2 linked regions of the Bdellovibrio bacteriovorus genome follow. The protein of the gene in region 2 binds, or shares a complex with, the protein of the main gene of each other region. Links are inferred from orthologs where the notes say so. Each region holds a gene or a part of one and is shown on either strand. Other genes may lie near its edges.

Evidence for each region.
Region 1: the proteins of gcvH (region 2) and AZI87_RS00300 are in contact, whole or in part, in a crystal structure (PDB 3A7A), measured with the Escherichia coli proteins. The link is inferred for Bdellovibrio bacteriovorus from one-to-one orthologs.

The regions. Positions count from the first base shown.
Region 1 is NZ_LUKD01000001.1:68,210-79,942, reverse strand. The notes cover bases 8,612-11,586. They hold AZI87_RS00300 (lipoate--protein ligase), read right to left. Parts: upstream 10,622-11,586; coding sequence 9,602-10,621; downstream 8,612-9,601. Other genes in these bases: AZI87_RS00290 (hypothetical protein), read left to right, coding at 11,268-11,586; AZI87_RS00295 (DMT family transporter), read left to right, coding at 10,823-11,158; AZI87_RS00305 (hypothetical protein), read left to right, coding at 9,106-9,600; AZI87_RS00310 (hypothetical protein), read right to left, coding at 8,612-8,795. Outside these bases: AZI87_RS00360 (hydrogen peroxide-inducible genes activator), read left to right, coding at 1-788; AZI87_RS00355 (group III truncated hemoglobin), read left to right, coding at 948-1,322; AZI87_RS00350 (alpha/beta hydrolase), read left to right, coding at 1,655-2,239; AZI87_RS00345 (alkaline phosphatase D family protein), read right to left, coding at 2,240-3,301; AZI87_RS00340 (hypothetical protein), read left to right, coding at 3,413-3,952; AZI87_RS00335 (bifunctional 2-methylcitrate synthase/citrate synthase), read right to left, coding at 4,007-5,173; AZI87_RS00330 (DUF1304 domain-containing protein), read left to right, coding at 5,378-5,752; ygiD (4,5-DOPA dioxygenase extradiol), read left to right, coding at 5,849-6,772; AZI87_RS00320 (alpha/beta hydrolase), read left to right, coding at 6,774-7,433; AZI87_RS00315 (SDR family oxidoreductase), read left to right, coding at 7,455-8,231; more of AZI87_RS00310, read right to left, coding at 8,232-8,611; more of AZI87_RS00290, read left to right, coding at 11,587-11,733. UniProt on the Escherichia coli protein: Catalyzes both the ATP-dependent activation of exogenously supplied lipoate to lipoyl-AMP and the transfer of the activated lipoyl onto the lipoyl domains of lipoate-dependent enzymes.
Region 2 is NZ_LUKD01000001.1:2,069,428-2,086,243, forward strand. What follows is about bases 14,133-16,816. They hold gcvH (glycine cleavage system protein GcvH), read right to left. Parts: upstream 15,828-16,816; coding sequence 15,438-15,827; downstream 14,133-15,437. Other genes in these bases: AZI87_RS09990 (hypothetical protein), read left to right, coding at 14,133-14,626; AZI87_RS09995 (hypothetical protein), read right to left, coding at 14,669-14,971; gcvT (glycine cleavage system aminomethyltransferase GcvT), read right to left, coding at 15,838-16,816. Outside these bases: ileS (isoleucine--tRNA ligase), read right to left, coding at 1-1,074; AZI87_RS09960 (methyl-accepting chemotaxis protein), read left to right, coding at 1,436-2,968; AZI87_RS09965 (redoxin domain-containing protein), read right to left, coding at 3,022-3,618; AZI87_RS09970 (protein-disulfide reductase DsbD family protein), read right to left, coding at 3,618-5,624; AZI87_RS09975 (hypothetical protein), read right to left, coding at 5,771-7,042; AZI87_RS18285 (KH domain-containing protein), read right to left, coding at 7,057-7,401; AZI87_RS09985 (lactonase family protein), read left to right, coding at 7,666-8,733; more of AZI87_RS09990, read left to right, coding at 9,275-14,132. UniProt on the Escherichia coli protein: The glycine cleavage system catalyzes the degradation of glycine. The H protein shuttles the methylamine group of glycine from the P protein to the T protein.

The sequences.
Region 1 (11,733 bases), 2.0 Mb from region 2 along the record:
AGAAACCAGTTCTTCTGACACAGATGGGAAAAAAGCTAATATCTCAAATGCAAACAGTCCTGTTTGAGGCGCGTAAAATCGAAAGTCTGATTCAGCACGAAAAAAAAGGGGCGAAGCAGGGAAGTTTGGTGGTCGGTGTCATACCCACCGTGGCTCCATATTTATTGCCGCGCCTGCTGCCGGTTTGCGAAGAGCTTTTTCCCGAGGTAGAGCTGAACATCAAAGAACTGCAAACCGATCAGATTTTAGAAGCCTTGAATGCTGATGAAATTGATGTGGGAATTTTGGCAACACCGACGAAGATGGCAAAGATGTTTGAGTACCCTTTGTACTATGAGCCTTTTTCTGTCTTGTGCGAAAAGAATCACGAGTATGCGCAGATGAAAAAGATCAAATATCAAAGTCTCAGCATGGAAGATATTTGGTTACTCGAAGAGGGTCATTGCTTGCGCAATCAAGTATTGGATCTATGTTCAGTCAGAAAAAATAAAGGCGGGGGTCGACGTTATAAATTCGAAAGCGGAAGTTTAGAAACGCTGAAGAACCTCGTCGATCTGTATGGAGGCTACACTTTGCTTCCGTACCTAGCCGCCGAACACATTGGCGATCGAAGTCACTTAGTGCAATTTGAACGACCGATCCCAGCCCGCGAAATCGGCTTGGTGTATCGCCGCGAGCACTACAAAAATGAATTGATTGAAGCTTTAGGCGAAGCAATTCTAAAAAGTATTCCGGAAGAGTTGCGCAAGATCCGCCAAAAAGATCTCGACGTCCTTCCCATCGCTTAAGGTACCAGATTCTTCTTCTCGGAGGCGGTTGAGGGGTTGGAATATTTTTATAGTGATAAAGTTCGCGACAATGTAGCTGAGGTCGTTGAAATGAGCTGGCGACAAAGCACTTGAAGAGTTCGTGGAGAAGTAATTTCACGAAAGCAAAAGAAAGATATTATGAAAACAAGAAAACCCATCGAGAACCGTGAAGACATCAAGTTGTTAGTCGACGAGTTTTACTCAAAGGTGCGTCAAGACCCTTATATCGGCCCGATATTCACCGACGTAGCAAAAGTAGATTGGGAAGAACATCTGCCGAAGCTTTACAACTTCTGGGCGGACTTGTTATTGGGAGAAGACACCTATCGCGGCAGACCTTTTCCTCCACATATGAAGTTGAATTTGCAACAGGGACACTTTGAACAATGGCTGCGCCTATTCACGCAAACTGTGGATGAAAACTTCGTGGGCTTGAAAGCGTCAGAGGCGAAGTCGCGGGCATTGCGGATTGCGCGAAATTTTATGATTAATCTGAGTTTGATGGACAACTAGAAATTTAATTGAGTTGGTGTCGAGTTGATTGATCGAATTTAATTCACTGAATTTTTTAAGTTACTTCGTAAGCCATTAAGAATTTAGTTATTAGTTATCAGTGCCCAAAAAATGACCCAAAAATAAATGTCTTAAAGTAATTCTTCCGGATTGATCTGAAAGTTGTTCTTGACGCAATCGCTTACTGCCACCGTGGCAGTGAAATCGTCCCTGTTGTACGCGACCCGATTGTCTTGCAACACAACAACCTTTGTTTTTCCTCAACCAAACAAACCCTCATTTCCGAATAAGGACAGGATTTTCTATCCTTATAGAAACGGGGGAGGTCCGCTATGAAACTCACCATCACCTATGCTTCGCAAGGACGTTTGTTGGAAGGCTGTCTTTATCTACCAAAAAATTCATCCGAGCATTTAGTGGGATTGTTATTTGAAGGTTCAATGACAGGAGCCACGAACCAAATCACGCATTATATCGCACGCGAAGTGAGCGAAGAAGGTTTCGCCTGCCTGGTGATGGATCATAGCTACTACTCTGAAGACGAAGGTGCCGCGCAATCCTGGGAGTCCCCATCCAAGCGCACCGAAGACATTCATGCGGCTTTAAGATTTATGCAAACTCATGGCACGATCAATCCAGAAAAAATCATCGGCGTCGGGGTCAGCGTCGGGGCTGAATACATGGCGCAAGTCTGTCGCGAATCCAATGTCTGTAAAGGCTTAGTGATGATTCAAGGGCCTTACGATGATGCTCAGAACAAAGCGCAAGATTTGGACATTCCGACAGTCGTCGTGGATGAAACTCACTTGGATTCAGCGATCGATGAAACCGTGATGTGGGCAAGAACTCTGTTTAACGGCAAGTTCGCCGAAAACCCCAATCCACCGTTAGTGGATTGGAGTCGCGCGGACAAATAATTAACGAAGTTTGATTTTCACGGAGTTAACAACTTCGTTATTGAAGCCGCGAATATCGACGGTGACGAGCTTCTTTTTCCAATCGATGTCAGCCAAACCAAAGTTTTCCTTGCTGTACACCGGTCCGACGTAGTGAGAGTCGGCGTCGCCGTACTTATTTGCACGATTGATTGAGCTTGAAGTGATCTCATAGAGAGAACCGTAATTCTTTAGGTCCATTTTAGAGATCGAAGCAATATGACGATCGCCACTTAATAAAATCACATTCTTCGCCCGCGTGGACTTGAGTAAATCAAAGAAGCGCTGACGCTCTTTCGGGAAGTTGCCCCATTTTTCGTATTTCGGATCATTGGCGATCAACTGAATACTAGAAACGATGAAGCGCACGTCTGCAGGGCGCTTCAATTGTCCTTCAAGCCATTCCCACTGAGCTTCCCCTAAGATCGTTCCTTCCTCTTGCGGGATATAATCCTGCGCTTTGCCTTCATTCCCCGGGCTTTCTTTTAAAGGACTGCGGAAATAACGAGTATCTAGCATGATCACTTGCACAGATTTCTTTTTAGGTCCGATCATCTTCGCGTGATAGATGCCCTTTTGTTCTAAAGGAATGCTATTTTTAACATAACCCCAATAGTTTAAGAAATCACGACGGGCATTGTCTTTACCTTTAAAGTCAGATCCGCCATCGCGCTCGCCGAAATCATGATCGTCCCACGTCGCCATAAAAGGAACTTCTTTGCGGATAGCGATGTATTCAGGAATTTGATCCATCTTGCGATACTGTTCGGCGATAGGTTGTTGAGTCGGGTGGCTAGCATAGACGTTATCACCCATGAACAGAAAAAGATCGGGCTTGGCTTGAAGAACATCCTTCCACAAAGGTTCGGGCTGATCTTGATTGGCGCAAGAACCAAAGGCGATTTTATGCACCGGCTTTTCGTACACGATTTCCTGTGACGGCAGAGAGGAAATATACGTTGCCGAAGTTGACGAACCCGAATCATGTTTCGCCGTCTGAGCACAGCCAAGAAGAAATAACGAAAGCAGTAAGATCTTTTTCATACGGTCCTTTTCATAAAAAACGCGCCTTCATTTCATGCGAGGACGTTCGTGCGGTCAAATTCTTTCGTCTCAAATTAGAACACGGCACAACTCTTGGATATCCTAAGAAGTATGAACAAGAAGATGCTTATATTTTTAAGAACTGCCGCGCTTTGTTTCGTAGGACTTGCCATCATGGCCTCTGAACTCGCATTGGTTGGAGCCAAAAGCACCAGTCCCACAGTGAGACAGCCCACAAATGGCGTCGCTGTTCAGCCACTATCCAAGCGCCGTCACGACATTTCATTGCATATGCAGACGGCGAAGCGTTGGGCCGAGGTCCTAGATACTCAATCCAGTGAAATTTTAAAAGCTTCGTCTATGGGAACACTTCAAAGATGGCGTCAAAACATTGATCTAACAACGATGAGGACTCAATACGCCGAGGGGACTTTGGCGCATCTTAAATCCATGACGTCTCTTTTCAAAGTTCGTCGTCAAATGGGCCGTTTTAAGGATTTAAAAGAATTTGATTTTCAAAACATGGTTCGTAAAAGCGACTACTTGATGGCGTTACCAACGACCAAAGAGAGCTTGAATACGGAAGATCCAGAAATCGAGCGCATTTTAGTGGCCTACAGCCACGAGCGCCAGCAGCTCTCAATTCACTAGAGCCAAAAAAAAGGGAGCGATACCGCTCCCTTTTTCATTTTAGATTTCTCTAAATTATTTTCTTTCAGACAAAGGAACAACTTTGCGTTGTTCGTGACCCACGTACTCAGAAAGAGGACGGATGATACGGTTGTCTGCAGCTTGCTCCATAATGTGAGCAGACCAGCCCGTTGTACGAGCCATCACGAAGATCGGCGTAAAGAAGTCGATCTCAAAGCCCATCATGTAGTAAGCAGGACCCGCTGGGAAATCCAAGTTAGGGTAGATTTTCTTTTTCTCTACCATCACTTTTTCAAGCGACGTGTACATCTGCATCCATTTTTGTTCGCCAGTCACGTCTGCCATAACTTGCGCGTATTTTTTCATTGTTGGAACGCGAGAGTCGCCAGAACGGTAAACGCGGTGACCGAAGCCCATGACTTTTTTCTTCTGAGCTAGAGCATCCAACATCCATTGTTCGGCTTTCGCAGGGTCTGCGATCTCTTTCATCATGTGCATAACCATTTCGTTTGCACCACCGTGCAAAGGACCTTTCAACGCACCGATACCCGCAACAGTTGCAGAATAAATATCAGATTGAGTTGAAGTCACAACACGTGCTGTGAAAGTCGAAGCGTTGAAGCTGTGTTCAGCGTAAAGGATCAAAGAAACGTCGAAAGCCTTTACAACTTCTTTTTGAGGCACTTTACCAAAGCACATGTGGAAGAAGTTTTCAGAGATAGAAAGATCCGCTTTAGGAGGAATGAAATCCAAACCTTTTTTGAAGCGGTAGTCAGCAGCAACCATTGTTGGGATTTTTGCCAACAACTGGATTGCTTTATCCATATTTGTCGCTGGAGTCGCATCCCAAATACGAGCGTCTTCAGTTCCCAAGAAAGAAACCGCTGTGCGGATTGAATCCATCGGGTGACATTTTTGTGGAAGAGCTTTGATCACGTTCAACAAAGTTGTAGAGATCTCACGGTAGCCGCGCTCTTTTTTCGTGAAGTCTGCAAGTTGAGAAGCTGTTGGCAACTCGTTGTTGTAAAGAAGGTAAGCCACCTCTTCAAAAGAGCAGTTTTCAGCCAAGTCTTGAACTGGGTAACCACGGTAGATCAAAGAGTTTGTGTGAGGGTTTACTTTAGATACTTTTGAAGTATCCATAACCACGCCCTCAAGGCCCTTTTTCACGTTCATTTTATCCGGTTCTGGAACGTAATCTGGATTGATATATTCAGCCATTTTTCCTCCGCAAGAAGGCGTCGGCATTTGCTTTAAAATGCGGCGCACAATGTGTCGTTAAAGTAATGGCTCAAGCTAGCTCGGGGTTCTGCGTGGGTCAACCTCTCCGAAACAATGAACCCTCCCTTTGCCAGCCGCGGCGAGGGGAGAGGGCCCGCATGAAGACCCCTTGACCTTAAAGCTCATGATCTAAAGACTGAATGTATGGAAATATCGTTCGCTCTTCTTCCGGCATTCTTGCATGTTTACTTCTTCATTTTAGAAAGTCTTCTTTGGGGACGCCCGCGCATCAATCGCATCTTCGGCGTAAAGCCTCAAGATGTCGCCGCGACAAAACCGCTTGCGTTCAATCAGGGCTTTTACAATCTCTTCCTGGCGATCGCGATTTTTGCGGGCCTGCATTTTAGAACGGGAGAGATGACCTATTCCATGGGAACGACGCTTATTATTTACGCCCTTCTTTCAATTTGTGGTGCGGGCTTAGTCCTGCTCTTGTCAAATCCACGTAAGATGTGGAGAGGTGCTGTGATTCAATTTGTGCCGGCAGCAATTGCCTTAGTGCCCTATCTGAAAAGCTAAATAAGCCCGGCCTAGAGGGTAAATATACAAAAATAGAACAGTGTTATGCAAATTTGACGTCTTTTGGAACAGTGCTTTTTCCATAATAATGGAGGCATGAGCAAGGGAACACGTTCCTTAAGTCGAAGGTCTTTGCTGATTGGCGCAGGCAGTGCGCTGACGGCTTGGGGCCTATGGAGATTGCATATGCCTGATCAATTAAAAACTCTTTTAAATCTGACTTCAAAACAAGACGGTGCGAAGATGCCCGTGCTTTTTGTGGGGCACGGCAATCCTATGAACGCGATCCAAGACAATCCGTTCACGCAAAGTTTAGCTAATTTAGGAAATGAAATCGCGACACCGAAAGCCATCTTAGTGATTTCCGCTCACTGGTTGAGTGCAGGCACATGGGTGACTCGTATGGAAAAGCCGCGCACTATACATGACTTCTATGGATTTCCGCAGGAGTTATTCAACGTGCAATATCCCGCGCCCGGTGATCCTGAGTTGGCAAAACAAATTCAAAGCCTGTCTAATAAACCGCAAATTCATGGCGACGACAGCTCGTGGGGATTGGATCATGGAACCTGGGCGGTGCTTCGTAAGATGTATCCGCAGGCCGATATCCCGGTTCTACAATTGAGTATCGATATGTCCGAACCTCCCGCATTTCACTTTGAGTTAGGCCGCACTCTTAAAAAATTAAGAGAGCAAGGCGTCTTGATCGTGGGAAGCGGCAACATCGTTCACAACCTACGCCGAGCGAACTGGGATAAGCCATTGCAAGGTGAAGATTGGGCGATCGAATTTGACGAATGGGCCAAAGAAAAACTGGTCGATCGCGACTTTAAAGCACTTACTGAAGAATTTATGAAATCCACAGCAGGACGCTTAAGCGTTCCTACGCCCGATCACTATTTACCAATGCTGTATGTTTTAGGAGCCGCAGATGAGAAAGATGAACTGGCGTTCCAGTTTGAAGGTTATGACATGGGTTCTATTTCTATGCGTGGGTTTAGCTTGGGTAAAAAAGGATGATATGAAAACAGATAGCAAGCTGCAGGCGATTTACATTCCGGCAAAAGAAAAAAGCCAGGGTAAGTCGCCTGTGATCATCGCTCTTCATGGTGTCGGTTCCAACGAAAAGGATCTTGCGGAGTTGGCTTCTTCGCTGGATCCAAGATTCGCCGTCCTTAGTTTGCGCGCGCCTTTAGTGATGGGGCCTGAGAGCTTTGCCTGGTTCCAAGTTCGCTTCACGGCGGAGGGACCTCTGCACAATCGCGAAGAGGCGGAAAGCTCCCGCCTTCTTTTAAAAGATTTTATTCATCAGTTAAAATCGCATCCTGAAGTTGATTCCCGTAAAATTGTTCTTTTGGGTTTCAGTCAAGGCACGATCATGAGTCTTTCTTTAGGATTTACCGAACCTGAACTTATTCGCGGCATGGTTGCGATAGGCGGGCGCACTTTGCAAGAAGTCTCTCAAGGAGTGGTGCCTGATGGCACGGTGACGTCCACGCCTCGAGTTTTACTAATGCATGGTCTGCACGATAACAAACTGCCTTTGTTTCACGCCGAAGCCACCGCAGAAACTTTGAAAAAAGCCGGATTTGCGTTTAACTTTAAGACTTACAATGCGGGTCATGAAATCTCTCCAGAAATGAGAGACGATATAAGCGAATGGCTTAAGTCGAACTTCTAACCCAAATTTCGCGAGGGAAAAATGAATTCGTGGAGTCTTGAAGGAAAAACAGCTCTTGTCTGCGGAGCCTCAGGTGGTATTGGGAAAGCGACGGCTCTGTTATTCGCTGAGCGCGGAGCCAAAGTGATTGCTCTAGCCCGCACAGAGGAAAAACTTAAAACTTTAATGAACGAACTTTCGGGAAGTGGTCATAAGTATTTCACGGTTGATCTTGGGGAAACGGAAAGTTTGAAGAAGCTTTTACCCTCGCTTCAAAAAGAATCCATACAAATTCTAATTAACAATTCAGGAGGACCTAAAGGCGGTCCTCTTCATGCCGCTAGTATTGAAGAGTTCGAAGCTCCGTTTAAGTCGCACTTGCATGCCGCACATCTGCTGGTGCAAACACTTCTTCCTTCTATGAAGCAATCTCGCTATGGACGCATCCTCAATGTGATTTCGACGTCAGTGAAAAATCCTCTGCCGAATTTGGGAGTTTCTAATACGGTGAGGGGAGCGATGGCCAGTTGGTCAAAAACTTTAGCCGGTGAACTCGCACCATTTGGAATCACGGTGAACAATGTTTTACCAGGTTATATTCTGACGGATCGTTTGACGTCTTTAATGGATTCGTCAGCCAAATCATCGCAAACCACATTGGATCAGATCGAAGAAAATTGGAAAAAGTCAGTGCCGATGGGAAGAATCGGAGAGCCCCAAGAGATGGCTGAAGCCATCGCGTTTTTAGCAAGTCCCGCCGCCTCTTATATTACAGGTATCAACTTACCCGTCGACGGCGGCAGAACTCCTTCTTTATAGTTATTTAAGTCGGCAGCTTTCAATGCTCAAAGAAACGATATCGTTTTTGTTCAGAACACCTTTTTTGAAGGCTGCAGAGACGGCGTCATCAATCGCCAATGAATCGCCACCTTTGTACTCTGGATAAGTCAGATTCGCATCATCCATCTTCTTCATGAATTGCGGAGTCAAAGTTCCTTCCGAAAATAGCGACACTAAGGCACCGGCACGTTTTTTAGAGTAGGCAAAGATATCTTTCGCCGAAGTGAACTCAAGCTCTTCACCGCCGTCGCGATTGATAAACAATTCGGCGTGAAACACACCCAAAGCATCACCGTCTTCAATCGCACAAAGCGTGACCGTCATTCCTAAAATATCAGAGTCCGTACACTCACTCAGTTCCATCTTGGCTTCGGGACGGACCTCGCTCGCTTTTAAAGTGATGGCTCGCTCCATCGGCATCAGTCCTCCGGCAGTCGCTGTTGTCAAACTGATAGAGCACTCCATGGAGGCGGCCATTGCCTGGCTGCCCAAGCTTAACAGAAGTGCTGCTGCTGTGATTGAAATAGATTTCTTAGCGAACATGGGTTCTCCCTTTTTTCTATAACGTTGCAAAACTGGTTTCTAAAGTCAGGAATCTTTCTAGCGACGATTATGCCTAGGTTATAACCTGTTTATTTCCTTCGCAGACAAGAGCGCCTGTCTATTCTTTGAATGGCAGACAATCCCAGTCACGGGACATACTGGACAATCCTGGAGATCTTGAAGAGGCGCCCAAATTCGTCACCTGGTAAAGGCATGAGCACTCGAATAAAGGCGAGGATTCGTTGTCTTTGATCTCATATTGGAACACATGTTGCTCCTAAGCCTCACGAATATTAACGGAGGTTTTCTTATGACGAAAAGAGCGTTTCTGGTACAAGCGATCGTAATGATGTTCTCCATCGGAGCTCAAGCAGGGGAATCATTGGTATTCCACGGCACTTTGGCAGCTCGCAAACAGTGTGCGGATACGGGCAGTGGTTTTTTTGCGAAAGATCTGGGCTGTAAGAAGCTTGCGATTTCTGAAAGAGCTTGCGCTGTGGCTTTAAACATTAACGGCCAAGGCGAAGTGAAAAGCATCGAAGTAGAAGCTCCTGAAGCCGTAAATAAAGGCGATGCTCGTAAAGCGCAATACAAGACCTCTGTGAAAGGACCTTATCTATATAAAGATGGCTTTCATGCTTATAGCTTTAACTTAGACAAAGTTTCTTCAGCGGAAGTGAAGATTGCCAGCGATGGTACTGGTCGCGTTTTAGCTGCGAATCTTTATTTCGATCACGTATTCCAAGCTGATGGCACTCGCACTTATAAACAATACGAATGCCGCAACTTGAAACGCGTAAGATAATTTAAATTTCGATTTGGCGGCAGAGCCATTGTTCAAGCTCTGTCAGTCCCGCGGAAAGATCCGGGTACTTGCTTTGGATTTTTCCAAGCGCGTGTTTGATCACGTCGCCGCGGTAAGGGGACCCACGAAGTTCATTCGTGAGGTCTTCGATCAATTGCGGGTACAAACAATCCGTGAAAATACGAAGTTCCTTGATCACACCGTCTTCCACCTTGAAGTGGAAATCAAAAAAGCCCAAAGACAAATACTCATCCATCTTGTGACTGAACTCTAAAGTATTTCCATACAACCAATCCCAAGAACTTAATGAGTCGTACTGAGTCTTAAGCTCTGGCATTTCTTTTAAGCTTGCCATCGTCAAAGACTCGATCTCGGCCTTGGCGCCATAGAATTTTTCAAAAGAAGCCACCATGGTTTCAACAATCTGTTCGTGGCGGATTTCTGATGCCACTTCATTCAAATTTGCCACACGTGCGCGAACAGATTCTTTCCCCTTCGCCTGTAATTTTTTTGGATTTGGAGTTAGATAATTTCCAAGGCGAGTCAGATCGGTGTGCAAAAGAAGAGTTCCGTGATGGAAGGCACGATCTTTCTTTTCACGATATGCGCTGCCGCTGAACTTGCGAGGTCCATCATGGAAGGGGATCAGCAAATCATTCCGGCCGGAAGCTTCACCCTGAATGCCGAAAGTTTTCAAAGCATCAAAAATGATCTGCACATTGTTTTCACGCTTATAAGATTCTTTTGGAGATAGGAATGTGAAGTTGGTATTTCCTAAATCGTGAAAGACAGCGCCACCGCCGGTTGTTCTGCGTGCTAAGTGAACATTGTCTGATTTCATTTGCGCAAGATTGCACTCAGTCCAAGGGTTCTGGTTGCGGCCGATGACCACAGTCTCTTCGTTGCGCCACAAAAACAGAATTTGTTGAGAAGGATCTAGGTTGTGAAAGATCCACTCTTCCGTCGCAAGATTAAGATGAGGATTCAAACTGTCAGACAGGAAAACTTTGAGTTTTTGCATAGGGCGTAACCTATTCCTTGCGCCCTTTGTCGTCAAGAGAGCAAGGTCTCAAGTCGGGCCTGGAAAGTTGACATTTTCACTGAGAACGATTTAAATAAGGCTGTATTTCGGTTCATTTTCATTTGAGCCTTTACCCGGACGATGTGCGACGTACCCGGTCAAGACAAGACGACGCTTTTTTCTAACGAAAGGAGTGTTGGTATGTCTAACACAACAGCATGGATTCTTTTATTGGTTGCAGGCCTTCTTGAAGTAGGCTGGTCGATCGGACTTAAATACACAGCCGGTTTTACGAAATTAGGCCCCAGTGTTTTCACACTGCTGACTTTGGCGGGGAGTATGTTCCTTTTAGCCAAAGCCGCAAACGTCCTTCCTATCGGAACCGCTTATGGAGTGTGGGTCGGAATCGGCGCCCTAGGAGCGGCTATATTGGGTATCGTCTTATTTAAAGAAGCTGTGACGCCAGCAAGGATCTTTTTCTTAGCTCTTTTGCTTGTGTCCATCATTGGTCTAAAAATGACCTCTGGGGCTGAGTAATATTTACTATTCAATTCATGAATATATTCAGGTGAAGCATTGATTTTGTTTTCATCTGGATTCGGCATATATCCGGGCCATTCCAATCACTTTTTTAAAGGATGGCCCGATGAAAAATTTAATTCTTATTGCCTCACTTGTTTTTTCTTTCACTGCTAACGCGAAATCTAAAAGCCTTGAGGAGCGTATCAACTATGCGGTGACTTTACTTGCTGAAGTTGCTGAAGGTTCGCAAACACACACGGTAGCTCCGAACAAAGATCCAAAAGTCATGATTCGCGAGCTGGCAATGCAAACGGATTACTTCGAGTCCGTAGAGGAATTTGAACAGCGTTGGGCGGAAGACGGTTCTGCGTGGGAAACAGATGGCATGACTTGGGGTCCTGAGACTTTAGCAGGAGGCTTTGGCTATATCCGAGGTCAATTGGAATTCAGACTGGAAGAGAGTGAACAAACTCAGGAAGACAAAATCAAATTCGCTGACGACACTTTGAAAGTAAATCGTGCCGAGTTCATTCTTCGTTCGATCAGATCAGTTAAATATGGTGTGGCTCCTATCGGCGCCGTCCAGTGTG
Region 2 (16,816 bases):
ATCGACAGGATTCACTAAAGGGATGCCTGCTTTAGAGCATGCATAGTAGTCCTCTTCACCGAATGCCGGAGCCATGTGAACCACACCAGTACCGCTGTCCGTTGTTACGTGGTCTGAAGAGATAATACGGAAAGCCCCTTTATCTGCGCGATCGCCGAAGTAAGGGAATAAAGGTTCGTAAGTTAAATCGACAAGGTCTTTACCCTTCATCATTTGCAAAACTTCAACTTCTTCATCCGGTTTTTTGAAAACAGAAGGTAGAAGGGCCTGCGCCAAGATCAATTTGCGACCCGAAGACTTTTCTTGAACTTTGACGTAGTCGATATCCAGACCCACGGCCAATGCCAGGTTCGAAGGCAAGGTCCAAGGAGTCGTCGTCCAAGCCATGACGGCTGTATCCGGTTGATTGATAAGTTTAAACATCACCGTGATCGCAGGGTCTTGAACCATTTTATAGTTCTGATTGGCTTCGAAGTTTGAAAGCGAAGTCGAGATTCCTACAGAGTAAGGAACGACTTTGTAGCCTTCATAGATCAAACCTTTTTCGAAAAGCTGTTGGAACACCCACCAAACGCTCTCCATGAAGGAAACATCCATCGTGAAGTAAGGATTTTCCATATCCACCCAACGACCCACACGGCGAACGGTGGTTTTCCATTCTTCAGAATATCTTTTCACGATACCGCGGCAGGCGTTGTTGTAATTGGCAACACCCATTTTGAAAACATCTTTGCGGCTTTCGATTTTGTGAGCTTTGTTGATTTCATACTCAACGGGAAGACCGTGACAGTCCCAACCAAAACGACGAGGAACAGTGTAGCCTTTCATCGTCCAGTAACGAGGAACCACGTCTTTCAAGACACCCGCAAGCAAGTGTCCGTAGTGAGGAAGACCCGTTGCAAACGGAGGACCGTCGTAAAAGCTGTAAGTCTTTTTTCCTTTTGGATCTAAAGACTTCGCGAAAATCTTTTCCTGATCCCAGAAATCTAAAATGGACTCTTCCTGCTTCGAAAGATTCACATCGGGTTTTACAGAATTATAAGGGGCTGTACGAGTGGTGTTTGCGTTTGTCATAGGTCCTCAATATCTATCAGGTTTCCGCTTTAGATGCATCTTTTTCGGGCCTTAGCGGGACTTCCATCCCAAGACAACAGCGCAACGCATTAAGACAATGCTTTCGCGGGCTTTTTCTTATTCTCGAGTTCTCGGAGGTCCGAGCGTTCAAGGAAGTCCGTCTGAGGTGAATGGATTCGCTTAAGCTCGTGCGAAATTGAGTCAGATAAAAAACGAGTTCTAGGGAATAATATGAGCACTCATTTTTGAGTGTCTCAAGCTGGTCCAAGTTCCACCGAAATTAGGGCAATCATGATGCTCGTCATCTTGTTCCATGGTCCATCCACATTACGCTGAAATAGTTGTGGTATCGGAGGAACGCATGAAACTCGCAACTAAAGTGGTCTGTATCGTGGGATTAGCGGCGACATTAGCCACGATCACATCCACGCGAATTGCATGGAAGGAAATCGAAGAACAAGGTCAGAGCGATCTGTTGTCGAGAAGTCAGGCCATTTTAAATCAACTCGAAGGAACTCGTGATTACGTCGCCCAACAGGGGGGCCTCGCTGAATTAATGGCACAAAATGCCTTACGGTATCCAGATGGGAACATCCCCAAAGACGTCAAAACTCAGATTCTAAAACGTGTACCGATTTTTGCGGCGATGAAGGTCGGACAAGATCAGGCTGTCAGAACAGGCTATCAATTCAGGGTTTTTTCTCCAGAGCCACGCAATGCCGAAAATAAAGCAAATGCAAAAGAGCAAGTTATCTTCGATCGCTTTCAGCACGATAAGGATCTTAAAGAGATCGTGACTTCTGATGACGACAAAATCGTCGTCTATCGTCCGGTTCGCTTGAGCGAGCAGCAAGGGTGTTTATTGTGCCACGGAAATCCCTCGCAAAGCCCATTTAAAAATGGAAAAGATGTTCTGGGGCTTCCCATGGAAAACTGGGAAGATGGACGCCTTCATGGTGTTTTCGCGATCACCTCCAGTATGGAAGCTACACACGCGGCAAGCCAGGCTTCCGTAAAAGACATCATTCGTATAGCTTTGATCGGTCTGTTCGCCAGTGTGGCTATTGCGTGGTGGATTTTAAGAAAACCGATGGGTACTTTGAGAAATGCTGTCAGTTCCATTAAAAACTCCAGCTCTCAACTGACATCGGCAAGTCATGAAATTTCCAACGCCTCTCAAAACCTAAGTGCTTCGACGACTCAGGCGGCCGCAGCGCTCGAGGAAACCTCAGCATCGATAGAGGAAATCACTAGCATGGTCAAACGCAATACCGACAATGCGAGTACGGCCAAAGAAATTTCTTTGCATGCCATGCACACCGCAAAACTAGGTGAAGGTCAAATTCAGACGCTGATTGAATCCATGAAACAAGTGGCCGACTCCGCAAAAAAAGTTAATGAAATCACCGCAGTGATTGACGATATTGCGTTTCAGACAAATCTTTTGGCTCTCAATGCCGCAGTCGAAGCCGCTCGCGCCGGTGAGCATGGACGAGGATTTGCGGTTGTCGCGGATGCCGTGCGAGCGTTAGCACAAAAATCAGCGGTCTCTGCCAAAGAGATTTCTGATTTAATTCGTCTGAGCACAGAACAAATCGATAATAGCTATAACTTTGCGGTTCAAAGCGGCGATACATTACATGCCATTGTTCAAGAAGCGGAGAAAGTATCAACGTTGAATAACGAAATCGCGCAAGCCAGTACAGAGCAGAATGCGGGAATCGAGCAGATCAGTAAAGCAGTGCATGAACTGGATAAGGTGACTCAAAGTAATGCGGCATCCTCGGAAGAGGCCGCGGCGGCTTCTGTCGAACTTTCCCAACAGTCAGACTATTTGGATGAAATGGTTGCCAGTGTGGAAACGGTGGTCGATGGGAATAAAAAAGCCAGTTAATTGAAGACGAAAAAAAGCGGCTGTTCTTTTTTCAAAGACAGCCGCATTTTAAATTAATATTTCACGCTGCAACCGTAAGGTTTGCTTGTCTCTTTCGCGATCTTTTCGCCTTTTTCAGCGCTCGCCACGGCACGAACGATGTAGTTTTCCGACGAAGCAATCGTTTTAGGATCTGCGGAATCATTGCTGTCGATCGCGCCATTATAGCGAAGAACACCTTGAGGATCGATCAGGTACATGTGCGGAGTTGTTTTTGCTCCGTAAGCTTTTCCCATAACTCCTTTTTCATCAAGAAGAATAGCCGAAGCTTTGGAGCCCTCCTTCTGAGCATTCTTCACCGCATCTGTCGCAGCCAAGTGACCTTGTTTGCCTGGAGCTGAAGAAATCACGGACAACCACACGATGTTTTTAGCTGTCATGTCACCTTGGATTTTTTGCATGTTCTTGCTGTCATAGTGTTTACGCACGTAAGGGCAGTCTTTGTTATACCACTCAAGAACAACATACTTCCCTTTGTAATCAGCAAGCTTGTGAGTTTTTCCTGTGGCATCGACAACAGAAAAATCAGGAGCGGGACTACCGATTTTGGCTTCGGCCATAGCCAAAGAACTTGCACATGTAACCAGTAACATTGCGAACAGTTTTTTCATTACTTTGTCTCCTTGTTAAAAAGTTCTAAGATAATTCCTTTGGTTAAAATCTCGGGTAAAAGCAGAGGTCTGTTGGAGCCCGCCGCGTAGTACACATAAAGCGGCAGAGAGTTGCGACCGTATCCGGCTAAGGCCTCAGTGATAGCCGGGTTCTTGTCGGTCCAGTCCGCTTGGTAAAGTTGTACAGAGTTCGCCGTAAAAGCGCTTTGAACTTCCGAGGTGTGCAGAACCAGTTTCTTATTCACCTGGCAGGTGATGCACCAAGCAGCCGTGAAGTCGATAAAGACGGCTTTTCCTGCGGCGATATCTTGCGCGACAGATTCCTTGCTAAAAGTTTTCCAGGAGTCGCTTTGAGAAACCTTGGAAACAGTGATCGATTCGTGTGGCATCAAAGCCAAAACTAGGAATGAAAGCAAAAAGCCAAGCAATAAAAGAACTTGCTTCCATCTTTCATTATGAACTTGGCGGGAACCCCAGATCCACAGAGCGATGATTAAATAAATTCCTAATAAAAAGAGTAAGCTGGCAATAGTCACTTGATGTGACAAGACCCAAAGCAACCACAGCACTGTCGCAAAAAGTGGAAAAGCTAAAAACTCTTTGAGTTTTTCCATCCACGCGCCCGGCTTTGGCAGATATTGAACGGTCTTCGGGAAATAAGCCAAAACCAAGAATGGAAAAGCCATTCCCAAACCTAAGCCAGCAAAGACAAGCAAAGTATTTATGGCGGGCATGGCCAGTGAAGCTCCCAGAGCTGCGCCCATGAAAGGGGCCGTGCATGGAGTTGCAACCAATGTCGCTAGCACTCCAGTTAAGAAAGACCCCGCACGATCCGAAGATGTCTTCTTTGCACCTAGATATGTTAGCGACTGACCGATTTCAAAAGTCCCCAAAAAATTAAGTCCCAGCCAGAAGAACAAAATAGAGATTCCAGCGGCGACAGTGGGGGATTGTAACTGGAAACCCCAGCCGATTTGTTCTCCACCGGCGCGCAATAGCATCAATATTCCGCCCAGTGCTAAGAAGGACATCATGACGCCCAAAGTGTAATAAAGACCTGAGGTTCGCAGGCTTTGCGCATTTTTCTCTGGACCTAAGAAGCTCAACACTTTGATGGAAAGTACGGGAAACACACAGGGCATGAAGTTTAAAATGAACCCACCCACCAGGGCCCAAAGCAGAACAAAAACCAAAGAAGTCGGCGCGGTTTTCTGCAAAGAAATTTCGTATCCTTGCTTTTGACCTTCGGTATTTTCAGTCACTAGAAGAAAACGAGCTCCTTCGAAATCCGTTTTTGAAGTATCTTGCAAAGCGAGATCAATTTCAAAGTTATGATCCTCAGGTGTGAGCACAGGAACGGTCGCTTTAAAACTTTCCCCGTCTTCTGGAAAGACCTCGAGGTTTTTCAGAGCAGTTTGCGCGGGAAGGTTAAGGACGGTTTTTAAAGTTGCGCCCTCTATTTTTCGAGGGACCCAGGAAAAGGACGAAGGAGCCGGTGTAGGAAAAGAGAATTTTGAGAAGGTCTCCGCCGGAGGACCTCGTTGAGAAGAATAAGGAATTTCTGTTTTCAGCTCAGTAAAGTAAGGGACGCACTCGATTCTACAGATAAGAAATTCTAAGCGGAGCGACGCCTGAACAGGGTTTGGCTTTGTCTCCGGCTCAAGATCGAAAGCAAAAAGAGCTTCCTCGGAATAACCGAAGTTTATCAAACCTTCCACGGGAATACGTTCTGGCAGAGGCCAATGCTCTTTTGTAATCCTGGCATTCGTAAAGTTCCAAGTCCATTTTGGCGCGGCACCTGAATCACCCGAATTTTTCCAGTAAATATGCCAATGGTCTTGGATTTTAAAATGAATCCCCAAAGAGGGCTTTTGGTCTTCATTCCAAGATGTATGGGACGAAATAAGTTTAACTTCTCCTTGAGGAAACGAAAAAGAATCCACTGCAAAAGAAGCACACGAAAACGCCGTAACGAAGACTGTAAGAAGCCGTGAAAGAAAATGCATCCTTTAGTTATAGGAAAAATTCTATGCAACGCCAACATTACTGCGTTTAGCTGGCCGTATTAAATGCGATGCGGGAAGGAACTGTTTAAAATCAAATAAGAAGCCGACGGACGCATCCCTCAGTATCTTGTCAACAACAGGACCTCTTAGAAGTACAGTCGTAAGAAATCCAGTTCTTGGATAGTCTCTTGGGCTGAAATTAATTTTAAAGTATCCAATAGATCGAACAGATCATTCTTGTTCAAAAAATCTTCTGTATCCCGCAAATGTATTGCGGGTTTAAATCTCCCGCTGGAAACTCGATTAAGAAGGGCCGTTTCCAAATTTATTTGTGCCGTTAATAGGGGACTGAACTTTGCCTGTTCTTTACGATATTTCAGCAGTTGATCGGCAATGTCATATTTTCCTTCTAGAACGTGTTGTGCAAGCTGGGCTTTTTCGAAAAGTGAATGCATGCGGCTGGCCGGTAGATATCGCCTCTGACTTTTAAAAGTTGAAATGTCATTGGAATGAAAATTTTTTGAAAGCTTCAGCAGCATTTGGGCAGTGCAGATCCCGCGGCGCCATTCGATTTTCTGCGAAACTGTTCCCATTTTTATAAAGGAAGAAAAGGACTTCGTTAAAGAACCTGCTCTAAAATAAAGGAGCCCCAACGCCTGATAAAGCTGAGCGACTTCGATCAGACACGATTTATTATAAGTGAAGCAGTAAAGAAGAGCCCCGCGAAAGAGTTCTTCGGCGTCTTTATATTTCGCTTGGTGATAGTGAAGATGTCCCTGAAGAAGTTGGTATCGAACTTTGGATAAACTAAAAACTGGCACGGATAGAAAAGATGAAGAAATCTTTCGAAGATGTTGCTGCGTTTTTTCGATGTCGCCTTGAAAATATTCAGTCAAAGCCATCTCGATTTTCAGCTCGAAGCTGAGGTTTTCACCAAGAAAGTGATCCTTATTGAGTTGCAACTGATCCCAAGCGGCTTTGAGATAGGCTTTGCCGGCGCGCAAACTTCCGAGGTTTAAAAAACTCCTTCCAACAGCTTTGTGAAGCAAAAGCGCCTGATGTGTCGGCAGGTCCACATTTTTAAAGTGTTTGAGAATCTTAAGATAATTTCGCCAGTCTTCATCACAGTGATTTTTTTGCATATAAGGATCTGACAATAATACTTCTAAAGCTTTGTTCGCGGGACTGATCCGCAAGCGGTTCTTGTTTTGAATTAGCTGTGTAGTATCCGTCTGCAGCAGTTCAGCCAAATCCTTAAGCTGTTCTTTTTTTATTTTTTTAGAAGACTTGTTAACCCAGCGCTGAACCGTTTTTGTCGAGATCTTCAAATGCTTTGCAATAGCCGCATGGGAAAGCTTTTGCTCCCTTATCAGCTGAAGAAAGATGTCGTGATGAAGTATGTAGGACTCCGTGCTCATAGAACCCGGCTCTTTTATTTACTGTCGAAGGGATAATAAGGCACTTCCACGATGCTTCTAAAACCATTCCTGCCGGAAAGCGATGCTACCAGAGTTCTTAAAGCTCCGATATTTTTCCCTTGAGCTCCGATGATTTTTCCGATGGATTTTTGTGAACAGTTAACTTTGAATATCGTCGTTTTTTCGCCGTGAGTGATTTCAACGGACACATCGTTTTCGCCCGACATAAAGACCAATATTGTCGTCAGAATGTCCCGAATGCGCACGCTGACTTCAGCGCGAGACAAAGTCGCTTCACCAGCGTTTTCCACAACAATATTTACATCCATGGGGTCATACTTCTTTTTAATAACCTGCATTGTAATCCCTTTTTGACAAAGTCGGCTCACAGTATCGAGTGTCAGAAGGCACGGCTCAACTGGACACTTTGGACATTCCTGAAATTCTGTTTTGGCTTTCGGCGAAAAAAAGAAACAGCGGTGTAAATTCGGCAGCAGCCGAAACTGCGGCAGAACGTGCCGCCGATTTTTCGGCAGTTCTTTCCTCATCTCGATGAGTTTCGACTTAAGACCTAGTTTCGGTGGACCCCTGCTTGCATTCTTTGAAGACCATAGGGAGAACACATGAAACACCTACTTTCAAAAACATTGATATTGATATTCACGATTCTTATTTTTGCCGGTTGCAGCGGTGGCGGAAGCGGACAGAAAATTGTCGGACGCGATCAGTTTGTATACGTATTGAGCCGCGGCGATAGCAAGATTTATCAGTATCATCTTTCCAAGGACGGTGAGCTTTCACCATTGTCAGCTCCCACAATCAACACTGGAACTATGCCTTCTTTCATGATCATGGACAGTTCACAGCAGTATTTATATGTCGCAGATGAATACGATAATACTATTTCCCAATTTAAAATTGGTACGGATGGTGTGTTGACGGAGATCGCATCAGCCATCGCAACCGAGGATACTCCTGTTCATCTTGCATTAAGTCCCGACGCGAAATTTCTGTATGCTTCAAGTATGACCGAACCGAACATCACGCGCTTTTCGATCAGCGATGATGGGACTTTGAGTTTGAGCGGTTTCATTCCATACGCAGATTCATCTTTAGGAATTCATGTTTCTCCGTCAGGGGAATATGTATACGTCATCAGTCACTACAACGATTCTATTGCCCAGTTTCGTTGGCAGGCTGATGGAAGTTTTCAACCCTTGAGTCCGGCTTCGGTTCAAGCAGAAAGCTGCCCATCGGGTCCCGTCGGCGTAACTGCCTTGAAGCAAGGATCTTTTTTGTATGCAGCAAGTTGCTGGACGGATTTAGTGGAATCTTTTGCAATAGAGGCTGATGGCACCCTGACTAAGAAAGCCACCGTCTCCACGGGAGTCGCTCCTCAGGGACTGCTGATTTCAGGAAGTCAGATGTTCGTTGCAAATTCAGGAAGCAGCGATATTTCGTTGTATTCCATTCAGCAGGATGGATCCTTGATTCACCAATCACCCACGTCGGTCGCCGCCGGAATAGCTCCCGTCGGTATGACAGTGGATGCTGCGAATACTTTTGCCTATGTTCTTGATTCCGCTACCGATCAGATCATGCGCTACAAACTTTCTATCTATGGGTTGGTCAAGGACGACGCATTTTCAATAGCGACGGGCGGGTATCCTGTACAAATTTTGATGAAGTGACTCGATATTGATCATTCATGGAACGGTAAGGAACACTCTATTGCCAAGTCGAGTTTGTTGCTCGCGGTGACCGAATTTCTTTCGTTCAGATGAAATAGAAATATGAGTGGGAACTCACTCTTTAAAAAAGCTAGATCCTTGGTTTTCCGAGGGAAAATTTTAAGTTTATAATACTCTTACATGAGTGTTTGTTTACGGACCTCGCGAAATCAAACGAATGGCCTTGAGAGGATTTTCTCACATTGTCGCTGTCTCAGGATAAGAACTGAGCGATATTCGCAGAACATAATACCCCTAACGGGACTTTAACACTTCGTGAGGAATTCCCGATAAATAAAGAGTCATGTTCTGGGTTTACACGCAGGAAGTCCTGCTTTCATCTATTCTTGAACGTTGCCGCTGGGTCGGGAATTTGTTTGTCGCAGTCATTGCTGCGACAATTTTGTCGTCTTGTACGCTTGATACTCAATTGATAAGTGGCAAATCTCTCGAATTTTTCTCGGTAACTAGTGAAAGTGAAGGCCGTATAAATGGAAGCAACATGGCGGCAACTCCATTCAAAGGAAGCTGCGTTCCTGGTTCTAAAGTTACGATTACAGAAGCCACGGCAATACTAAATCATGAATTCACATGTGATAACACCGGTTCTTGGTCGCGATCTTTGGACCTTTCGGTGTTACCTGCAAACTATATTGGGGAACTTGTTTTTACGATGATTGCGCCCACGGGGCAGTCCTTTGAACAGAAGTATCCAGTAGAAAAAGATGTCGTGCCTCCAACCGTCACGATAGATGCGCCAGTTGCCGTGACGCCAATGAATGAAGGTTCTTATCCGATCACGGGAAATTGTTCTGAAAATGGAAAAACAGTGACGCTGATCGCGGGAACAATTTCCACAACAACGGTCTGTACTGCGGGAGCCTACTCTGCGAATTTAGATGTATCATCGGTCTTGAGTTCACCTATTTCAATTTCAGCGTCGCTAGTCGATGCGGCGGGTAATGTTGGAAATGCTTCGGCTTCAGCATCTCGCACCGGTGCTCCTCCTGTTATCACGTCTTTTGCGCTAAATAATGGGAATACAGTAACAACCAATAACGTTGTGACTGTCGATATGTCCGTCACTGATGTGACAGAAATGTATCTTACCGAAGTCGCTGGCTGTGCATCGGGTGGAAGTTGGGTTTCATATTCCGCAACTGCGTCTTGGACTTTGCCGGCTCTGAATGCGACGAACACATTGTATGCGAAATTTAGAAATGCTTCGGGCGAAACCCTATGTGTTTCTGACAGCATTGTTCACGATTCTACGTCCCCAACGATTACGATTGATTCTCCGGCAGCAAATAGCTATGTGAATATCGCCAATGTTTCGGCCTTCACCATCAGCGGAAGTTGTTCTGAATTAAATCGTTCCATCACAATTACAGGCCCAAGCGGATACACCGCGACCACGACTTGTTTGGGAACTTCGTATTCTGCGATTTTAGATTTAACGGCGCTTCCTCAGGGGAACTTCATTCTTTCAGCTTCTTTGTCAGATGAAGCGGGAAATTCGGGTTCTGCGAATTCTGCCAACTATATTAAAGATACGGCTGCACCGGCGGCGGGAACAATCACAATCAATAGCGGTCAAGCGGGTACAACGAATCTCAATGTGACGTTAACTGTCTCGAATGTCGCTGGCACATCGGAATATTACATCACGAATGCTGCTGACTGTAGTTCTGGAGGAGTCTGGGAAAGTTATGTGGCATCAAAGGCCTGGGTCTTACCAACAGCCAATGCCACGAACACTGTTCGCATGAAACGCCGGGATACGGCTGGAAATGAGTCGAGCTGTACGTCCGACTCTATCGTTCATACGAGCTCGGTGCCTAGCTTGTCCTTAGCGTCACCGACGGCGGGTTCATATATCGGCTTGATGAACGCGGCCTCGTTCACGGTCTCTGGAGCCTGTTCAGAAGAAGGTATCGCAGTGACATTGACAGCGAATGGAGTCACGCAAACATCACCTCCGCTTTGTACAGGAGGCTCTTGGACAAAAACTTTAAATCTTTCTTCAGGAACTTATGGGCAGGGCAATGTGACTGTCGTCGCCAACCACGCTCGTATGACGGGTGTCGCGGCTCCCTCGGTAACAGTTGTTTTTGTTAAAGACACGGTAGCACCGACGGCAACGATGGCCATCAATAACGGTGATGCCTACACAAATAACTTAGCTGCGACGCTGAACCTTTCAATGGCGGGTGGTGCGACAGAAATGTACATTACCAACAACGCGCTTTGCCTGACTGGAGGCACTTGGGAGCCGTTTGCTGTTACGAAATCTTGGACGCTTCCTACAGCGAACGACAACAACTGGATTTACTATAAAGCTCGCGATGCGGCTGGTAACGAGACGAATTGTTTGTCGGATACGATTATCCACGACACCGTCATTCCTTCTCTCGCAGTTACCATGGCAGTTGGTACGTATATTAATGGTGTCAACCAAACGGCTTTCGAAATTACTGGGACTTGTTCTGAATACGGTCGACCGATCACTCTTTCTTTGGCAGGAGAACCAAGTATCACCGGAACAACAACATGTGCCGGCGGCTTTTGGTCAATGACAGTAAATGCTAGCGGTATTGCAGATAATACTTCGTCGACCTATTCATTCAGTTTCGTTCATACTCGCCCGAGCGGAAATATGATAACGGCCTTTGGCCATTTCTATAAGGATACGGTTCCTCCTGGCAATGCGACACTGACGAATGCTCCTTCCGGAACGAATGCAAATAGTGCCCTGAACGTGACGGTGGGTGGAGCGGGCGTGAATCTATTTAAATATTTCCTGATCCGTCCAGGAGAAACAAATTCGTGTTCGGCACCTACGAGCTACTTGGGAAGCGATAACTTCCTGTCTTCGACGATTTCAGACCGAATCCTGGTGAATGGTGATTACAAACTTTGTGTTTGGGGTCGCGATACAGCGGGTAATTGGTCTCCGGCACATACGGAAGCTTCATGGACTCGGGATGCTTTGACCGCCGTGATTACAGGAGCGCCCACAGGAGTTTCATCAGCAACTTCTGTCAATATCACGGTTTCAGGAACAAGCGTTACGCAGTATAAGAAGGCATTTATCACATCAGGCACTTGTGCGACGGCGACTTACAGTGGGCAAGTTCCAGTGGGAACTGCGATCACTGACAATATCAGTGCGATTCCGAATGGTCCTGTCACTTTATGTGTGATTGGTTCAGATACTTTCGGTACTTGGCAGTCAGAAACGGCGGCGACAGAAGTTACTTGGATTAAAGATGCTATTTCAACAGTGCAGATTACTTCTGCCTCGCAGAATAGAGTGAACGAAGGTGACAGCGGCCAAAATATCACCTTCACCATCAATCCTGTTAAAAACTATGACGTCATCGTTTACTACAAAGTTACTGGAGATGCGTTAAATTCAACTCATCATAATTTGAGTTCGGGTTCCGTGACGATTCCTGCGAATACGGCTTCAGCTACAATCACGGCGAACTTTCCAGACAATGCACTCGTAGAAGGCGAAAAAGTTCTGAACGTGCACATCACTCGTACTTCGACGATTGCGGCAATCCTTGGTATTAACTATCAAGCACAGTACTTCATTGCGGATGATGAAAAGAATTTGAAAGTGACGGCGGTTGCACTGAACCAAAGACACTCTTGCGCGATTTTATCGGATGGATTTATTCGTTGTTGGGGATACAACTCCTCTCAGGCCCTAGGGACGGGAGACGGCAATTTCCGAGACAGAGCCGCCCTTGTCACTGTTGCTGGGAATCCTACATTCGCTAGTATCTCTACAGGACACGAACATACTTGCGCTATAACGACGTCGGGTGTGCTGTATTGCTGGGGAACTAACACGGTCAAACAGCTTGGCGACGGCACTAGTACGAATCGTTCAAGTCCTGTAATAGCAGACTCTCCCAATCTGTATTTGATGATAAGCACAGGCAATCGACATACGTGTGGTATTACTATCAACAACAAACTTCGTTGCTGGGGCTCAAATAGCTACGGCGAAATCGGAAAAGGCACGACGAGCCCTATACCTTCAGACCCTGTCGAAGTTGATGGAGCTACAGACTATAAATATGTATCCGTGGGTGCCGATGGTTCCTGCGCAGTGACTTCCACTCATAAATTGCGTTGCTGGGGAAATAACGGAAATGGCGCATTACCAACGGGTGGCAGCTTCAATACCCCGCAAGATGTCGACTCCACCACGGATTATTCCATGGTGGCGGTCGGATCGTCACACTCGTGCGCAGTGACTATGACGGGCCAATTGAAATGTTGGGGTGGCGCTAATTCATGGGGGCAGATTGGCGACGGTACAAATATAGCAAAATCTAGTCCTACCAACGTGGATTCTTCTGAAACTTTCGTCTCTGTTGCTGTGAATACGGATACAAATGCGACTTCGCGTGGAACAACGTGTGCGCTCACCACAGGAAAAGTCCTATATTGCTTCGGATTTAATGATGCTGGTCAGGTCGCTGATGGAACTTCAGGGAATTCTCGCAGGTCACCGACTCTTAGTGACGGCGGAATGTTGTATGATAAAATTGCTTTGGGCGCGGGGCGTGTCTGCGGAATTCCAACGTCAGGCTATTTACGCTGCTGGGGAAATTTTGGTTTCGATTCCGGTGCCAGTCAGCAGTACAACTCCTTCGGTGCGGGTCACAACATCGGCTTCTTCTCTCGTTGGGGAGAATTTTTCAAAGACTTTAACTTTGATACCGTGTCCTTCGGAGGAGGCGGGCATCATGATACGGTTGCCTGCGGTATCAGCAATAAAAAACTTTATTGTTGGGGTACTACCGAGGTGATGGGTGATGGAACAACAGCCACGGTACGTCGACCGGCGCCAGTTTTAATTGATGCAGATACAAATTACGTTCAGGTGGCTTCTCGTCATAGCTCTGACCATTGTGCCATTACGGAAAGTGGCGATTTGAAATGTTGGGGTCGAAATCATTATGGTGAACTTGGTTCCTCTTCGGTGCCATCAACTGGCTCCGCTCCGCGAGTGAACGTCCCAACACTGGTAGATCCTGGCTACAAATATGTTCATGTCAGTATGGAAAACCATGGAACTTGCGGAGTCACGACAACCGGAGATTTACGTTGCGCCGGTTTTAACGGCTCGGGACAACTAGGTGATGGAACGATTACCGCTGTAGCGGCGTTCAAAACTATCGATGCGCCTACGAAATATAAAACAGTGGAACGCGGCTTTAATCATACTTGCGGCATCACTACGACGGGCATGTTGAAATGCTGGGGTACTAACACCAACGGACACTTAGGAATTGGCAATACAACAAACAATCCTAATCCGACAGAAGTGGATCCGGGAGTCACTTATAAATCAATCTCATTGGGTTCTACCTACACTTGCGGTGTAACGACGGCTGGCAAGCTGAAGTGTTGGGGCGGCAGTGGAGACGTCGGGAACGGAAGTTCTGGAAACGTAGTGAATCCTTATCTGATTGATGGAGCTAATGACTATTTATCCGTCTATTCAGGCGCGGATTTTGCGTGCGGAATCTTAACTAGCAACGCGGTTAAATGCTGGTCTGTGCATATGCCCACCGTCGGTTTGGCACAACCTCCCTTTGGTAATACCGTGCTCAACCAACTTAATGCTACGCTCATTGATTCTGGGATGGGCTATTCTAAAATTCTCACAGCCGGTGATATGTTCTGTGGACTAACTCTTGGAAAACAGTACCGCTGTCATGGTTTCGTCGAAGGCGCTGTGGGCGGTGATGTTGATACATCTGTCTCAGTATCCAACGTAAATTCAAACTTCGTTTATCAGCCTATCTATTTGCACAAAATGTTCTACTAAAAGAAAAGAGCGACCTCTCAGCCGCTCTTTTATCAATGCTACTTAATTACATTTATTAACGTCAGCAGTTCCTGAACACTCTTCTTTGCAGCGGTAAAGAGTTTCATTGCGATTTTGATCGCACTTAATATTTCCAATAGCAACTGCACATGAGGCTGCATCCATTCCCGATCCGGGAGGACAAACATCAGTCGCGATACTTCGGCAATCCGGAGTCGAAGCCATATAGCGAAGAACAAAATCACAGCGTTCACGTGACGTCTTGAAAAAATCAGGCACTTTCACTTGAGCCAACGCAGAACCAGCAACAACCATCAATCCCACAAACAAAACAGAAATTTTCATAGAAGCTCCTTAAGTCACTTCTTAAAAAGTAACGAATCAAAGGGAACAAAACAAATCATCTTTAGTCGATTAAAAATAAGAAAATCGATTGGACCCCAAAAACCAGGAGCACAAAAAAAACAAGCGACCCCGAAGGGGAGCGAAAAGAATCCCTCTTAGATCGGAGGATGGCCCCGCGAGGTTGTGCCCGCGGTAAAACGATCCCGTGGATCGTTTTATTGCGGAGCATGGAGGAAGGTGAGCCGCGAAGGCGGTTCACCGCCCGAGAGGCCCGAAGCGGTGGCCCCGAAAATAAAAAAACCAACCCTCTGGGTTGGTTTTCTTATTTTTGGTGCCCCGCGAGGGACTTGAACCCCCACGCTTGCGCACTAGATCCTAAGTCTAGCGTGTCTGCCAATTTCACCAGCGGGGCAACACCGTAATTTGAAACAAAGAGATAGCGCATTTCCGCGCTATCTTGCAAGAACTATTTCTCGCTGATCAATTTTTTGTAGTCAGGAGCTCTCATAAGGTTTGCTAGTTCTTTTTCAGTATCCATTTCGATACGAACCAACCAGCCTTCGTTCACTGGATCGTCATTCAAAACTGACGGATCATCAGATAAAGCCGTGTTAACTTCGATTACAGTGCCTGAAACAGGGGCATAAAGGTCGCTGACAGCCTTAACGGACTCGATAACGCCGAAAGTTTGACCTTGAGTGATTTTTTGACCTTCTTCTGGAAGCTCAACGTAAACCACTTCACCCAATTGGTCTTGAGCGAATTCAGTGATACCGACAGTCACGATGTTCTCGTCAACTTGAGCCCACTCGTGTTCTTTTGTGTAATAGTAGTCTTCAGGGATGTGAAATGCCATTTTCGGCTCCTTATTTCTGAACAAAAGGTGTCTTACAAACCACCGCTTTAGTTTTACGGCCGCGAATATCTAGAAGAAACTCAGTTCCTTCTTTTGCAAAAGCTACGTCGATGTAGGCGATACCGATAGGTTCATCCAAAGTCGGAGAATGTGTACCACTAGTTACCTTGCCGATTTCTTTGTTGTCAAAAGAAAATAGGCTGTAACCCTGACGAGGGATGCCCTTCTCAAGCATCTTAAATCCCACAAGATTTCTTTGTAGGCCGGCCTCTTTTTTACCCACGATAATCGCTTTGCCGATAAAGTCTTTTTTAGCTGGCTTAATAACCCAGCCTAAACCCGCCTCGTATGGATTCGTCGTGTCATCAATCTCATGACCATACAAAGAGTACTTCATTTCAGTACGAAGAGTGTCACGAGCACCCAAACCAATAGGTTGAGCTCCCAAGTCTTTACCTTCATTCAAAAGATGATTCCAAAGGGCGCCTGTGCCTGCCGCTTCAACAAAAACCTCGCAGCCTTTTTCACCCGTGTAGCCCGTTGTTGCGACCATGATTTTGAAATTTTGGAATTGGCCGGATTTCAAAGTGAAAGGCTTCATTTCACTGACTTTAAATCCGAAAACGCGATCGCAAAGCTCCAAAGCTTTTGGACCTTGAATCGCGATCTGACCCCACATATCGCTTTCATCAGTGATGTCAGCGCCTTTATTATTCTTCGTCATCCAAGCGAAGTCTTTGTCTTTGTTGGAGGCATTTACACAGACCAAGTAATCTTCGTTTTTCTTCAAGCAATAAACGATAATGTCATCAACCAAGCCGCCTTGATCATTCGGAAGAAGAGAATATTGCGCTTCTCCGTCATTCAATTTTGCGACATCATTCGTTGTCAGCCACTCGAGAGTTTCTAAAGCTTTCGGTCCCTTCACGCGAACTTCGCCCATGTGAGACACATCGAAAAGACCTACGTTCTTACGAACATTGTCGTGC